4 regions of the Erythrobacter neustonensis genome follow, and region 1 is predicted to be linked to each of the others. Evidence: predicted binding sites of a transcription regulator. Region 1 holds the regulator's gene; each other region holds the start of a gene.

Region 1 (3,640 bases):
GCGAATCGGCAGCGATCGGCAACGGAATCGCCAGTCTGCAACGCACGCTGGCAGTCCATGTCCGGTCGCGCGTGCCGGATTCGCCGGGTGCGATCGCCGCCGCGTTTGCCAGCGGCGACCGCGGCGGGATCGAGGAAGCCGACGAGGCGGCGATGCGCGATTCGGGGCTGACGCACCTTTTGTCGATCAGCGGGCTCCACGTCAGCGCAGTGATTGCCGCAGCCTATTTTGCGGTCATGCGGCTGCTCGCGCTGTGGCCTGCGCTGGCGCTCCGGCTCCGGCTGCCGGTGCTTGCGGCGAGCGCGGGCGCGGCTGCGGGGATCGGATACACCTTGCTCACCGGGGCGGAGGTGCCGACGATCCGCAGCTGTGTCGCCGCGCTGCTGGTGCTGGGCGCGCTGGTGCTGGGGCGTGAGGCCTTGTCCTTGCGGATGGTGGCGATCGCCGCCGGGTTTGTGCTGTTGCTCTGGCCCGAAAGCGCGATTGGCCCAAGTTTCCAGATGAGCTTCTCCGCCGTGATCGCGATCATCGCCTTGTCGAACAGCGCACCGGTGCGCGCCTTCCTTGCGCCGCGCGAGGAGGCATGGTGGCGGGCGACCCTCCGCAAGATCGTGATGCTGTTCGTGACGGGGATCGTGATCGAACTCGCGCTGATGCCGATCGTGATGTTCCATTTTCACCGGGCGGGAATGTATGGCGCATTGGCCAATGTCGTTGCGATCCCGCTGGTTACGTTCGTCGCGATGCCGATGATCGCGCTCGCGCTGGTGGCCGACCTTGTCGGCGCGGGCGCGCCGTTCTGGTGGGTGGTGGAACGATCGCTCGCTCTGCTGCTGACAATTGCGCATTTCACTGCCGGCCAGTCGGGCTCGGTGCGTCTGATGCCGCAGATCAGCGGGATTGCGGTAGGGCTTTTTGCCGTGGGGGGCTTGTGGCTTGCGCTGTGGCGCGGCCGGGTGCGCCTTGCCGGACTGGTTCCGGTGGGGTTGGCGAGCGTGATGGCCGCGGCGACCCCGATCCCCGATCTGTTGATTTCGGGCGATGGCCAGCAGGTGGGCATCACCATGACCGACCCAGACGGCGCGCGGCGTCTGGTATCGCTGCGAGATAGCCGTTCGAGCTATACCCGCGACAATCTGCTGGAACTCGCCGGGATCGCCGCCGAGCCCGTGCCGCTGGCTGAGTGGCCGGGGGCACGCTGTTCTTCGGCATGGTGCGCGCTCACCATGACGCGGGGCGGGAAAACGTGGCACCTGCTGCTCGGCCGCGGGCGATCGCAGGTCGAGGAGCGCGCGCTGGCGGCAGCCTGCGCGAGGGCCGACATTGTCGTCTCCGAACGCTTCCTTCCGCGCTCGTGCCGGCCGCGGTGGCTTAAGGCGGATCGCCGCATGCTCGAGCGGTCCGGCGGGCTTTCAATCAATCTTGCCGAGGCTAAGATTGTCAGCGTTGCCGACCGGCAGGGCGAGCATGGTTGGTGGCGGCTACCCGAAGCACGGGTTGGGAAATTCGGTGCCGAAACCGAAAACGGGGCAAAGCCGCCGCAGACTGCGTTCGAAAGTGCCCGAACCGGGGTCTAGAGGGGCGCTAGGCGCACCCCTGGAACCATCAAGGCGGGGCCTGAAACGCACGACTTTTAAACGCAACGCGTTCCAACAATCACGAATTTGGGGTGGGTTGGAGCCGAAGTCTAAGACCAGACATCGCGCGAAAAACGCGTTTCACGCTGCTGCAAATCCCGCTCCGGCTCCCAATGCGTCAGTGGTAACGGCGCAGCAGACCTGCAAGCTTGCCTTGCACTTCGACCTCTTCAGGCCGGTAGAACTGCGGATCATAGGCAGCGTTCGCCGGATCGAGCCGCACCTGCCCATCTTCCTTGCGCAGATACTTGAGCGTCGCTTCCTCGCCCCGAACCAGCGCCACGACGATTTCGCCGTCGCGGGCGGTGTTGGTGCGGCGCACCAGCGCAAAATCGCCATCGAAGATTCCGGCTTCGACCATCGAATCGCCCGAAACCTCAAGCGCATAATGTTCACCCGGGCCGAGCAGCGCGGCGGGCACCGGCAAGGTCGACTGGCCTTCCAGCGCTTCGATCGGCGCGCCGGCGGCGATCCTTCCGTGCAGCGGCAATTCGATCACGTCATTGGCGGCCGAAGGCGCGCGCGCAGGCGCGGCGGGCATCGCGACCACGTTGCCGGACGCAGCGGACGTGGCAGCGCGTGCAGGGGTTGCGTCGCCGGGTTCGCGGATCACCTCAAGCGCGCGTGCGCGGTTCGGCAGGCGGCGCAGGAAGCCGCGTTCCTCGAGCGCGGAGATCAGCCGGTGAACGCCCGATTTGCTCTTGAGATCGAGCGCGTCCTTCATCTCTTCGAAGCTTGGCGAAACGCCGGTTTCTTCGAGGCGTTGCTGAATGAAGACGATCAGCTCGCGCTGTTTTGCGGTCAGCATTGGTCCATTCTCCTGTGGTCGCACCACGGCACGGCGCGCCCTGCGCGCCAGTCCATCACCTGCATGCGCCAAGAGGCACCCATCGGGAGTGCGTTGCCAGCACGTTCCGTTCCGCCTTTATGGTGAACGAACAAAGAACAAGTAGGCAACCCGCAGAATCGTGTCAAGCGCCGCAACCCGCCAATCCGCGCAATTCAGCCATTTCGGAGATTGAACACGCGCACTGCCTCTCCTGCCGGCAGCGCCGGGCTGTGCGCGGGGCGATCGATCAGGCAATCTGCTGCGGCAAGCGCGGTGAGAGCGGAGGAATCCTGCGATCCGGCCAGGCACACCTCGCCATCCGCTTCGACCGCGCGCAGGAATTCACGGCGGGGGCCAACCGCGGGCAGATCGTCGCGTGTGCGCAGTTTCTGCGTGCGCGCAAACGGGTCATGCTCGCCGGCGGCTGCGCGCAGCAATGGCAGCGCAAACAGGAAGGCGGTGACGAAGCTCGACACCGGATTGCCGGGCAGGCCAAGGATCACGCAATCGCCCCGGGTTGCCACCAGCAGCGGCTTTCCGGGTTTGATCGCGATCTTCCAGAAGGCGATTTCGGCGCCCCATTCGGTGAGCGCAGGCTTGATCAGATCGTGATCGCCCACCGAGGCACCGCCCGACGTGATCACGATATCCGCGTCCTCGGCCCGGGCAAGCGCGTCTGCCAGGGCGGCCTGCGTGTCGGGCACGGGGCCGATGCGGTTCACCTCGCAATCAAGCGGGGCGAGCATCGCGGCAATCATCGCCCCGTTGCTTGCCGGGATCTGGTGCGGCAGGCAGGCGGCGGGGTCCGCGCTCAATTCATCGCCGCTGTCAATCACCACCACCCGCGCGCGGCGGGTGACGGCAAGCGTGCCGTGCCCTGCCGCAAGCGCCAGCGCGAGCCGGGCTGCCGTAATCCGCGTGCCGCGTGTCAACAGCACATCCTCGGCGTGAAAATCGAGCCCGCGCGGGCGGATATGCCGACCGGGCGGGGGCGGCGGGGCGGCGGTGATCGCGCCATTGTCGTCGCGTGCATCCTCCTGAAGCAGCACGCGGTCGGCCCCCGGCGGCACCATCGCACCCGTCGAGATGCGCACGCATTCGCCGTCAGTCAGGACGCCGGAATAGGGCAGGCCCGCGCGCGATTCGCCCACCAGCCGCCACGCCTGGGCATCGC
Region 2 (3,640 bases), 220 kb from region 1:
CTTGCACGCGAAGTGGTCGATGCCGCCGCGCCGTCCGATCTTGCGGTGACGATCTACCGCGATGCCGACCGCGGGCCGGACGAAAAGCTCGACCGCGATGATCCGCGCGGGCTGGCGATGATTTCCGAAACCCGCCGCGTGACGCTGCCTGCGGGCGAATCGACGATCCGCTTCGAAGGCGTCGCCGAAGGCATGATCGGCGTGTCCGCGATCGTCACCGGCCTGCCGGGCGGCACGATCGAGAAGAACCGCAACGCTGCGCTGCTCTCCCCCGCAGCGCTGGTCGACGGCACGCTGGGCAACCGGGTGACGATCACGCGGATGAACCCTGCCACCGGCAAACAGGTCAGCGAAGACGCGGTGGTGCGCACGCGGGCGGATGGCGGGGTGGTGCTCCAGACCGGGCAGGGCTTCGAGGCGGTGCGGTGTTCGGGCCTGCCCGAAACGCTCGGATTTGACCGCGTGCCTGCCGGGTTGTCCGCGCAGCCGGTGTTCTCGGTCGACACGCGCAGTGATACCGGCGGCACCTATGACGTGACTCTCACCTATCTTGCTTGGGGTTTCGACTGGGAGGCCAATTACGTCGGCACCATGACCGGCCGCCAGTCGGGCGACGAGTTCGAGATGGGATTGCTGAGCTGGCTGACGCTGGTCAACGACAACGGGCAGAGCTTCGATGATGCACGGCTCCAGATCGTTGCCGGACGCCTGAATGTCGACAGCGATTACGAAGATCTCGCCGATCCCCCGGCCGCGGAAGGGCTCTATCTCACCTGTTATCCGCTGGGCAGCACCAGCAGCGGTCCGCTCCCCGAAATCGTGCCCCCGCCGCCGATGTTCGCCCCGCCGCCCCCTCCACCACCGCCTCCGCCGATGGCGATGGCAGAGATGATCGTCGTCACCGGATCGCGGCTGAGCGCGCGAGACAGCGCCGTGGTCACCGCGAGCGAGGAAGACCTCGGCGATCTCAAGCTGTTCCGCGTTCCGGGCCGGATCGATGTGTCGGCCAAGGCGATGAAGCAGGTCGCGTTTCTCGACAAGGATGCGGTCAAGGCGCGGCTGCTCTACCGGGCCGGGTGCGATTCCAGCAACCGGATCTATCCAGACAGCGATACGCCCGATGCCGCGGACGTGCTGCTGCTGACGAAGAACGAGGACAAGAAGGGGCTGGGCATCGCGTTGCCGCAGGGCAGGCTCGCCTTGTTCGAGCCCGGGCCGCGCGGCGATCTGCTCGCCGCCGAAACGGACTTGCGCGATTACGCGCGCGGTCAGGATGTCGAACTTGCACTGGGGCAGAGCAATCAGGTCTTTGCGCTGTGCGGCGCGATCGGCGACCCGCCGGACGACGCACGCGGCTGGACGAAGATGCAGGCGCACCTCACCAACGCCAATCCGCATCCCGTGAAATTGCGGCTGAATCTGGCCTATGGCGGAGATCAGGACATCCGCTTTCCACGGCACGCGGTCGCGCTGAAGAACGGCTATCAGACGGTCGAGGTGACGGTGCCAGCCAACGCCACAAGGGTGTACGACTGGAAGTTGCGCGACGCGGCCGGCGACTAGGCGCAGGGTAGGGACCGGGACGCAGCTGTCCCCGTAAAAAATCTTTCGTTCCCTACTTGTTCCATGAGAACAAAAGCGATACATAGCATGCCATGGGCAGCGGAAAACTCGCGCTGGCCCCTAGGCAAGCGAAGGAGCGCGTGCGATGGCTACCCAATTGAAATTGGTGGATGAGGACAAGAAAGCCGTGGACCGTCAAAAGGCTCTGGAAGCCGCTCTGGCACAGATCGATCGCGCGTTCGGCAAGGGCTCGGCGATGAAGCTCGGCTCGAAGGAGACGATGCAGGTCGAATCGATTTCGACCGGATCGCTGGGTCTGGATATTGCGCTGGGCATCGGCGGTCTGCCGCGCGGCCGCGTGATCGAAGTCTACGGCCCTGAAAGCTCGGGCAAGACCACGCTGGCGCTGCATGTCATCGCCGAAGCGCAAAAATCGGGCGGCACCGCCGCCTTCGTCGATGCCGAACACGCGCTCGATCCGGTCTACGCCAGAAAGCTGGGCGTCGATATCGACGAACTGATCGTCTCGCAGCCCGACACCGGTGAGCAGGCGCTCGAAATCGTCGACACGCTGGTGCGCTCGAACGCGATCGATGTGCTGGTGGTCGATTCGGTCGCGGCGCTGGTGCCGCGCGCCGAAATCGAAGGCGAGATGGGCGATTCGCACGTCGGCCTTCAGGCGCGCCTGATGTCGCAGAGCTTGCGCAAGCTGACCGGCTCGATCAGCCGTTCGCGCTGCATGGTGATTTTCATCAACCAGCTGCGCATGAAGATCGGCGTGATGTACGGCAACCCGGAAACCACCACCGGTGGCAATGCGCTCAAGTTCTATGCCAGTGTCCGGCTCGACATCCGCCGCACCGGGCAGATCAAGGACCGCGACGAGATCACCGGCAACGCAACCCGCGTGAAGGTGGTCAAGAACAAGGTCGCGCCGCCGTTCAAGCAGGTCGAATTCGACATCATGTATGGCGAAGGCATCTCCAAGATCGGCGAGATCATCGACCTCGGGGTGAAGGCAGGCCTGGTGGAGAAATCAGGGAGCTGGTTCTCCTATGATTCGATCCGGATCGGGCAGGGCCGCGAAAACGCCAAGAACTACCTCAAGGAGCACCCCGATGTGTGCGATCGCCTCGAAGCGGCGATCCGCGCCCGCACCGACAAGGTCGCCGAAGAAATGATGACCGGTCCCGATGCGGATTCGGATGATTGACGCCGTGACGGCGCCCCGTCCCGCATAGGCGACTGGTCCCGCGTGTCCCGCGCGGTCTCCTTTCCCGCCGCAAGGGTGCCCGAATGTGCGCTGCGCCGGTCCTGTGTTCTTCCCCAAGGCACATGGCCGGCGTTTCGCTTTGGGCGGCAGGAAACGCGATTTTCAGGCCCGGCTTGCACTCCTTTAGAGCCATCCTGACCGGGCCCTGACCCCGGCTTGACCCCCTTCAGACCCTTGCCAGACCCCCTCGTTCAGCGCCTTTTTTCGCGCTCCATTGCGAAATCCGCGCGGTTTGCCTAACTGCACCGCCATGACCTCGACGAACGATATCCGCCGCTCCTTCCTCGACTATTTCAGTAGGCATGGCCACGCCGCCACGCCGAGCGCGCCGCTTGTTCCCTACAACGATCCCACGCTGATGTTCGTCAATGCGGGGATGGTGCCGTTCAAGAACGTCTTTACCGGGCTCGAAACCCCTGCCAGCCCGCGCGCCGCTTCGTCGCAGAAATGCGTCCGCGCCGGGGGCAAGCACAATGATCTCGACAACGTCGGCTACACCGCGCGGCACCATACCTTCTTTGAAATGCTTGGGAATTTTTCCTTCGGCGACTACTTCAAGGAAGAAGCGATCACGCATGCCTGGACCCTCCTGACCAAGGAGTGGGGGTTGCCGGCCGACAAGCTCACCGTGACGGTGTATCATACAGACGACGAGGCCGCCGCATTGTGGCGCAAGATCGCCGGCCTGCCGGACGACCGGATCATCCGGATCGCTACGGCCGACAACTTCTGGTCGATGGGCGATACCGGCCCGTGCGGGCCCTGCTCCGAGATTTTCTACGACCACGGCGACCACATCTTCGG
Region 3 (3,640 bases), 200 kb from region 1:
CGACGGCGTGCGCTACGGCTCGATCGATGCCAACCTCGAACGTTCCTCGGGTCGCAACCTGTGGATCGAGATGACGATCACCGAAGGCAAGAACCGCGAAGTGCGCAACGTGCTCGAATTCATGGGGCTGCAGGTGAACCGCCTGATCCGCATCGGATACGGCCCGTTCAACATCGGCGATCTGCCGCGCGGACAGGCGGTCGAGCTGACCGGCAAGCCGGTGGCGCATTTCCTGTCCGAGATGACGGGCGAGCCGATTCCGCGCGGCGGGGTCAAGAAGGCCGACCGGATCGCGATTGGCGCGCCGGTCAAGTCGCCGCCGCCGCGCGTGGCTGCGCCCGAACGTGACGCGTCGCCGCGCAAATCCGCAGCGCCCCGCCCTGCTCCGCGCGGTGAGGCACGCCCGGCGCCGCGAGACGATGCGCGTTCGCGCCCGCGCAAGGGCGCCGAAACGCTGACCAACGCCCCGCGCCGTGGCCCGACCAGCCGTGATGGCGGCCCGGCGCGCAAGGATCGCGTCGCCCCTAGAAAACCGCGCTCGCCCGGTGCAGGCCAGCGCAAGCGGCCCTCCCCCACCCGCGGCAAGACGCCGCCGACGAGGAACCGGTAATGCGGATCATTGCAGGCGAATGGCGCGGCCGGAAGCTTGTCGCCCCCAAGGGCGAGGCCACGCGCCCCACTGCCGACCGCGCACGCGAGACGCTGTTCGCGATGCTGACCAGCCGGCTGGGCGATTTTGCCGGATTGCAGGTGGTAGATCTGTTCGCAGGCTCGGGCGCGCTGGGCCTCGAGGCGCTGTCGCGCGGCGCGGAGCATTGTCTGTTTGTCGAGCAGGACCGCGCGGCGGTCGATGTCATCCGCGCCAATATCGCGGCGCTGGATGCCGGGCTGCGGACGCGGGTTGAAACGGGTTCGGTAATGGGCCTGCGATCGGCGACCCGGCCGCTCGACCTCATTCTGGCCGATCCGCCCTACCATTCGGGTGCGGGGGAAGTCGCGCTTGATCGCCTGCTGCGGCTCGGCTGGATCGGGCCGGAGACCTGGATCGCGCTCGAAACCGCCTTCAACGAGGATGTCGCGATCAAGGGCCTCGTCAAGGATGCGGAGCGCCGGGTCGGCAAGGGGAAGCTCCATCTCTTGCGGATGGATCCTGATACCCCCGCCGACCCGGCTGCGACCCGCTAGGGCTTAACCCTTCATCGCTTTCACGCGGGTTTCGAGTTCGACCCACGTGGCTTCGCGCTGGGGTTCGGCCATCGCGGCGAGCGTTGCCTTGTCGCCGTCGGCAATCCGCCAGAACAGCGTCTGGCGATCTTCGCTCAAGGTCCAGAAATAGGACTGGATCTCGGGCGTCCAGGTGCCGAAGGCGGTGCGCTGTTCGGCAGGCCAGGCCTCCATCTTGGCGGCCTGTTCCTCGCTCGACAGCGTCGGCGCGGCGGCCGGGGCGGTCACGGCATCGGCGGGCGTGCTTTCGACCGGCGGGGTCGCTGCGGCGGCATCGACGGGCGCAGCATCCTGCGCGGGGGCTTCGGCTGCGGGTTGCTCTGCCGTATCCACGGAGGCCTGATCCTGCGCAAAGGCCAGTGCCGGCGTCATCGCCAGAGCAGCGGCAGCGGTTGCGAGACCGAAGGTATTCAGAGACTTGTGCATGGGTAACTCCAATCAATAAGTGTCCCAAGCACGACGAACGCAAAAAGCGAATTTCCAGGCCCGGCGGTGCAATCCCCTGCTTGCCGGGCAGGATCAATATGCCCACGCGATTTCGGGACGCAATCGTGCCGAGCGCCGGATATCCCGCCACGGGCCCGACCGGGCGGGAAATGTGGCTGAAAAGCGGCGGGCCGATTCCGGCATTCGCGCTGCGACAGGCTTTATTCCGCGCCGCGCTGCTTGCCCCCCGCCCCATTGTTCCCTACCTGTTCGCCTGACACCATGAGCAACACCCTGCCCTCCCCCGCTTCGCCCGAATCGGTTCCCGCCTATGCGGCGCGCCTGAACCCGCCGCAGCGTGCCGCCGTGCTTGCGACCGAAGGGCCGGTGCTGATGCTCGCGGGTGCCGGCACGGGCAAGACCGCCGCGCTGACATCGCGGCTGGCGCACCTTGTCGCCACGGGCCGCGCCTACCCTTCGCAGATCCTGTGCGTTACCTTCACCAACAAGGCCGCGCGCGAGATGCGCGAACGTGTTGCGCATCATCTGGGCCCGCAGGCCGAGGGACTGCCTTGGCTGGGCACCTTCCACTCGATCTGCGCCAAGATGCTGCGCCGCCATGCCGAATTGGTCGGCCTGCAGCACAATTACACCATCATCGACACCGACGATCAGCTGCGCCTGCTCAAGCAGCTCATCGCAGAGGCCGAACTGGACGAGAAACGCTGGCCCGCGCGCCAGCTGGCCGGCTTGATCGACCGCTGGAAGAACCGCGGCCTGCTCCCGTCCGATCTCGATGCGACCGAGAACGAGGCTTACGCCAATGGCAAGGGCACCGCGCTCTATGCCCGCTATCAGGAACGCCTGCGGCAATTGAACGCCTGCGATTTCGGCGACCTGATGCTGCACATGGTCACGATCCTCAAGACGCACCGCGACATCCTGACCGACTATCAGCGCCGGTTCCGCTATATCATGGTGGATGAATATCAGGACACCAATGCGGTCCAGTATCTCTGGCTGCGGCTGCTGGCGCAGGGTCACAAGAACATCTGCGTGGTCGGCGACGATGACCAGTCGATCTATTCCTGGCGCGGGGCCGAGGTTGCCAACATCCTGCGGTTCGAGAAGGATTTCCCGGGCGCCGAAGTGATCCGGCTCGAACAGAATTACCGCTCCACCCCGCATATCCTTGGCGCGGCATCGGGCCTGATCGCCGAAAACTCGCAGCGCCACGACAAGACGCTGTGGACCGAGGTCAATGGCGGCGACAAGGTCAAGGTCATCGGCGTGTGGGACGCGCCCGAGGAAGCGCGCCGCGTGGGCGAGGCGATCGAGCGGCTCGAACGCGAAGGCGCAGCGCTCGATCAGGTCGCCATCCTCGTGCGCGCGCAATACCAGACGCGCGAATTCGAAGACCGCTTCATCCAGATCGGTATCAATTACCGGATCATCGGCGGTTTCCGCTTTTACGAGCGCGCCGAAATCCGCGACGCGCTCGCCTATCTGCGGCTGATCGCACAGCCGCAGGACGATCTGGCGTTCGAACGAATCCACAACCAGCCCAAGCGCGGGCTCGGTGCCAAGGCGCTCGAAGCGATGCACAGCCACGCACGGCGCACCGGCCTGCCGCTGGCGGCCGCTGCGCTGCAACTGGCCGACAGCGACGAATTGCCCAAGCGCAGCGCGATCACGATCGGCGCGCTGATGCGCCAGTTCCTCCACTGGCGCGAACAATCCGAGGTGCTGTCGCCTTCGGATCTGTTGCGGCTGGTGCTGGAGGAAAGCGGCTACAACGCGATGCTCGCCGCCGATCGCTCGCCCGAGAGTGCGGGGCGCGCGGAAAACCTGTCCGAACTCGCCCGCGCGATGGAGGAATACGCAACGCTCGGCGATTTCCTCGAACATGTCAGCCTCGTCATGGACAACGACCGCGCCAACGAAGGCGAGACGGTGACGATCATGACGATCCACGCTGCCAAGGGGCTGG
Region 4 (3,640 bases), 640 kb from region 1:
TTACTCGACCGCGAACTACGTCGCCGATATCGACGCGGTAGCGGACAGGCTGGGGCTTTCGAACTTCGTGGTCGGAGGCAATTCGATGGGCGGCAAGCACGCGCTCGCCTATGCAATCGCGCATCCGGACCGCGTCGCGGGGCTGGTGCTGGTCGATGGCAGCGGCGGGCCGATGCCCCGCCGTGAAGCTGGCGCGCCCAAGAAGGACAGTGGCAATCTGGGCTTCACGATCGCGCGGATTCCCGGCGTCCGCTTGATTGCCGAACAGATCACCCCGCGCTCGCTGATCGCTACCAGCCTGGCCCAATCGGTCAGCGTCAAGTCGGTCGCCAACCCGGCGGCGGTGGACCGTTACTGGGAGCTTCTGCGCTATCCCGGCAACCGCCGCGCAACGCTCAACCGTTTTGCGATGCCCTATGATCCGATCCCTGCCGCTGCGATCGCCGGGCTGACGGTGCCCACCCTGATCCTGTGGGGCGAGGAAGACCGTATCATCCCGGTCGAAGCGGGGCGCTGGCTGGCGAAGACGCTGCCCGACAGCCGTCTGGTCGTCTATCCGCGGATCGGCCATCTGCCGCAGGAAGAAGCGCCGCAGGCGACGCTCCGCGATCTCGAGCTGTGGCTTGCCGAGCACGCCTCGTCCGCAAAGCCGCGCGCGGCCGCGCGATAACCCCAACCGCAACGCCGCCCGGTCTGGACGCGCGCCGCATGTGCGCCCTAGACGGGGCGCGCAGGGGCGTATTCTAAAGGAAAGGGCAGCCGCATTGCGTAAACTCGGGATCATCGGCGGCATGAGCTGGGTGTCGACCGCGACCTATTACGACCGGATCAACCGCCTTGTGCAAAGGCGCACTACCCGAATGACCAGCGCACCCTTGCTGATCGAAAGCCTCGATTTCGCCCATCTCAGCGCGCTCACCGCCGATGCCGACTGGCAGCGTGCGGCCGGCGTGCTGATCGACAGCGCCAAACGGCTCGAAGGGGCGGGGGCGCAAGGCTTGCTGATCGGCGCCAATTCGATGCACCGCCTGTATGACGAGGTCGCGGGCGCGGTGAACATCCCGATCCTGCATATCGCCGATTGTGTCGGTCTGGCGATGGCGCGCGCGGGCACCACCAATGCTGCATTGCTGGGCACGCGCAACGTGATGACCGAAAGCTTCTATCGCAAGCGGCTGGTGGCGCACGGGGTCGATCTGTTGCCGCCCGATCTCGATTATGTCGAACAGCTCGACCGGATCATCTACCGCGAGCTGATGGTGGGCAAGGTCACGCGCGAGGCCGAGCGCAGCTTGAAGACGATCATCACCAACATGGCGCAGGACGGCGCGCAGGCGATCGTTTTGGCCTGCACCGAACTCGACCTCGTCGTCGATGTCGATGCCAATGTCCTGCCAATCTTCGACAGCACACGAATCCACTGCGATGCTGCGGTCGACTGGATCCTCTCATCGCAGGACGGGGGATAAAACTCGGCTGGTCGATGGCGGAGGGCGCTTCGGCGCTATTGTTGGTTGCATGGGGTGCAACTTGTTAACACTCTCGCTAGGGCCACCTCAGGATTTTGCCGTGGAAACGCATTGGCATCATCCGGGTCTTCGGGTCGCACCGCAGACCCGTGGGGTCGTTCTCCTCCCCCCCAATCACCGGAGAGCGGCCCCATATCTGCGATGATGCGCAAGTTTCCCCGATTTCGTTGCGCGCAATATCCTGAATTTCCGGTATTTTCATGCTGTTCTCGTCCCGTTCCGGTTGAGCGGGCGCGGGCTTGCCCGTAAGCGACCGCGTGATGACCCGCGCCCCCTATGCCGCCGATCCTGCTGCCAACCCCCGCCGCGAATTTGCGCGCCGCGATGTGGGCGAACAGCGCGGCCCGCGCAGCCCGTTCCAGCGCGACCGTGACCGGATCGTCCATTCGATGAGCTTCCGCCGGCTGAAATCGAAGACGCAGGTCTTCATCGCGCCCGACGGCGACCATTACCGCACCCGTCTGACCCATAGCCTGGAAGTCGCGCAGATCGGCCGCGTGATTGCGCGTGCGCTCCGGCTTGACGAGGATCTGACCGAGGCGCTGTGCCTCGCGCATGATCTGGGTCATCCGCCGTTCGGCCATGCGGGCGAGGATGCGCTGTCCGAGGCGCTCGCGGCGCATGGCGGGTTCGATCACAACGCGCAGGCGCTGCGCACGGTAATGCGGATCGAATGCCCCTATCCCGAACATGACGGGCTGAACCTGACCTGGGATCTGCTCGAAGGGCTGGCCAAGCACAATGGGCCGGTCGCAGCGCCCGGCTGGGCGCTGGCAGAACTGGACGCGGCCTTTCCGCTCGATCTCCTGACCTGGCCCTCGCTCGAAGCACAAGTGGCGGCGGTTGCCGACGATATCGCATACGACAATCACGATATCGACGATGGCCTGCGCGCAGGCTTCCTTTGCCTTGACGACTTGCTGACGCTGGATTTCCTCGCAGACCAGTGGCGGAGCGTCGAAAAACGCTTTCCCCACGCGCCGCGGGAGCGTCTGCTGCGCGAGATGATACGTGATCAGATCGGATTGATGGTGAATGATGTGATCGCGCATACCGCGCAGTCGGCAAGGGACTGCGGATCGGTCGCCGAAGTGCGCGCGGCGGGGCGGCAGTTGGCAGGGTTCTCGCCCGCGATGGCGGTGCAGGAACGCAGGCTGAAGGCCTTCATGTACGAGCGGCTCTATTACCACCCCGAACAGATTGCCGCCGCTGAAAGGGCGCGCGGCGTGGTAACGCAGCTTTATGAAGCGTTCGCCGGGGACGCGGCGCTGATGCCCGCCGACTGGCAGGCACGGTTGCCGCAGGAAAACCCTGCGCGCGCCCGCGCCATCGCCGATTTCATTGCGGGGATGAGCGATCGTTTCGCGATGCAGGCGGTGGGCCGCATCAACGGAACGCAGCCCGAAGGCCTGATCAATGTATAGTGCCCCCGGACACGGTCCGACGCGGATCGCGCTGGTCGGCGCGACCGGATTGGTCGGGCGGCGCGTGATCGAAAGCGCCAGTCTGGTCGACACCGTGCGCGTGCTGGGCATCGCCCGGCGCGAAGCGGCCTTGCCGCCCGGTGCGCGGATGGAGATGTTCGTGGCGCCCCCCGAACAGTGGGGCGAAGTGCTCGATGCCGTCCGCCCCGCCGCGCTGATCTGTGCGCTGGGCACCACCTGGAAAAAGGCAGGGCGCGACGAAGCGGCGTTCCGCGCGGTCGATCAGGAACTGGTGCTGTCCTCGGCGGCAGCCGCGCACCGCGCCGGCGTTGCCAACATGGTGGTGGTCAGCGCCGCGGGGGCCGATCCCTATGCCCGCAACCGCTATCTCAAGGTCAAGGGCGAGACCGAGGCGGCGCTGGGGCGGATCGGGTTCAAGCGGCTCGATATCCTCCACCCCGGATTGCTGCGCGGTTCACGGCAGGACGATCCGCGGCTGGCCGAACGCGCGGCGATCATCGCGGCACCGCTGATCGATCCCTTGCTGCGCGGATCGTGGGAGCGGTTCCGGTCGATCGATGCGCGCGTGGTTGCCGAAGCGGCGCTTGGCCTCGCGCTGCGCCGGGGCAGCGGGCGTGCGGTCCACGACAATGCAGCCATGCGCCGCGCCGCGCGCGACTGGCGGCG

What was found. Region 1 encodes LexA, which represses DNA repair genes until DNA is damaged. Its sites were predicted from a motif close to GTTCCNCNCTTGTTCT; they were not measured.
Region 2: the regulator LexA is predicted to act here: its motif matches at 1,611-1,626, upstream of recA (recombinase RecA).
Region 3: the regulator LexA is predicted to act here: its motif matches at 1,908-1,923, upstream of A9D12_RS13485 (ATP-dependent helicase).
Region 4: the regulator LexA is predicted to act here: its motif matches at 1,735-1,750, upstream of A9D12_RS09485 (deoxyguanosinetriphosphate triphosphohydrolase).

Annotation. Positions count from the first base shown of each region.
Region 1 covers NZ_CP016033.1:2,696,314-2,699,953, reverse strand. Annotated here, with positions in the region: gene A9D12_RS12545 (ComEC/Rec2 family competence protein) at 1-1,577, shown strand, start outside; gene lexA (transcriptional repressor LexA) at 1,756-2,445, opposite strand; gene A9D12_RS12535 (molybdopterin molybdotransferase MoeA) at 2,640-3,640, opposite strand, start outside.
Region 2 covers NZ_CP016033.1:2,913,737-2,917,376, reverse strand. Annotated here, with positions in the region: gene A9D12_RS13550 (DUF4139 domain-containing protein) at 1-1,563, shown strand, start outside; gene recA (recombinase RecA) at 1,709-2,776, shown strand; gene alaS (alanine--tRNA ligase) at 3,087-3,640, shown strand, end outside.
Region 3 covers NZ_CP016033.1:2,896,651-2,900,290, forward strand. Annotated here, with positions in the region: gene A9D12_RS15160 (pseudouridine synthase) at 1-610, shown strand, start outside; gene rsmD (16S rRNA (guanine(966)-N(2))-methyltransferase RsmD) at 610-1,185, shown strand; gene A9D12_RS13475 (hypothetical protein) at 1,189-1,650, opposite strand; gene A9D12_RS13485 (ATP-dependent helicase) at 1,933-3,640, shown strand, end outside.
Region 4 covers NZ_CP016033.1:2,058,760-2,062,399, forward strand. Annotated here, with positions in the region: gene A9D12_RS09475 (alpha/beta fold hydrolase) at 1-670, shown strand, start outside; gene A9D12_RS09480 (aspartate/glutamate racemase family protein) at 765-1,469, shown strand; gene A9D12_RS09485 (deoxyguanosinetriphosphate triphosphohydrolase) at 1,790-2,953, shown strand; gene A9D12_RS09490 (NAD(P)H-binding protein) at 2,946-3,640, shown strand, end outside.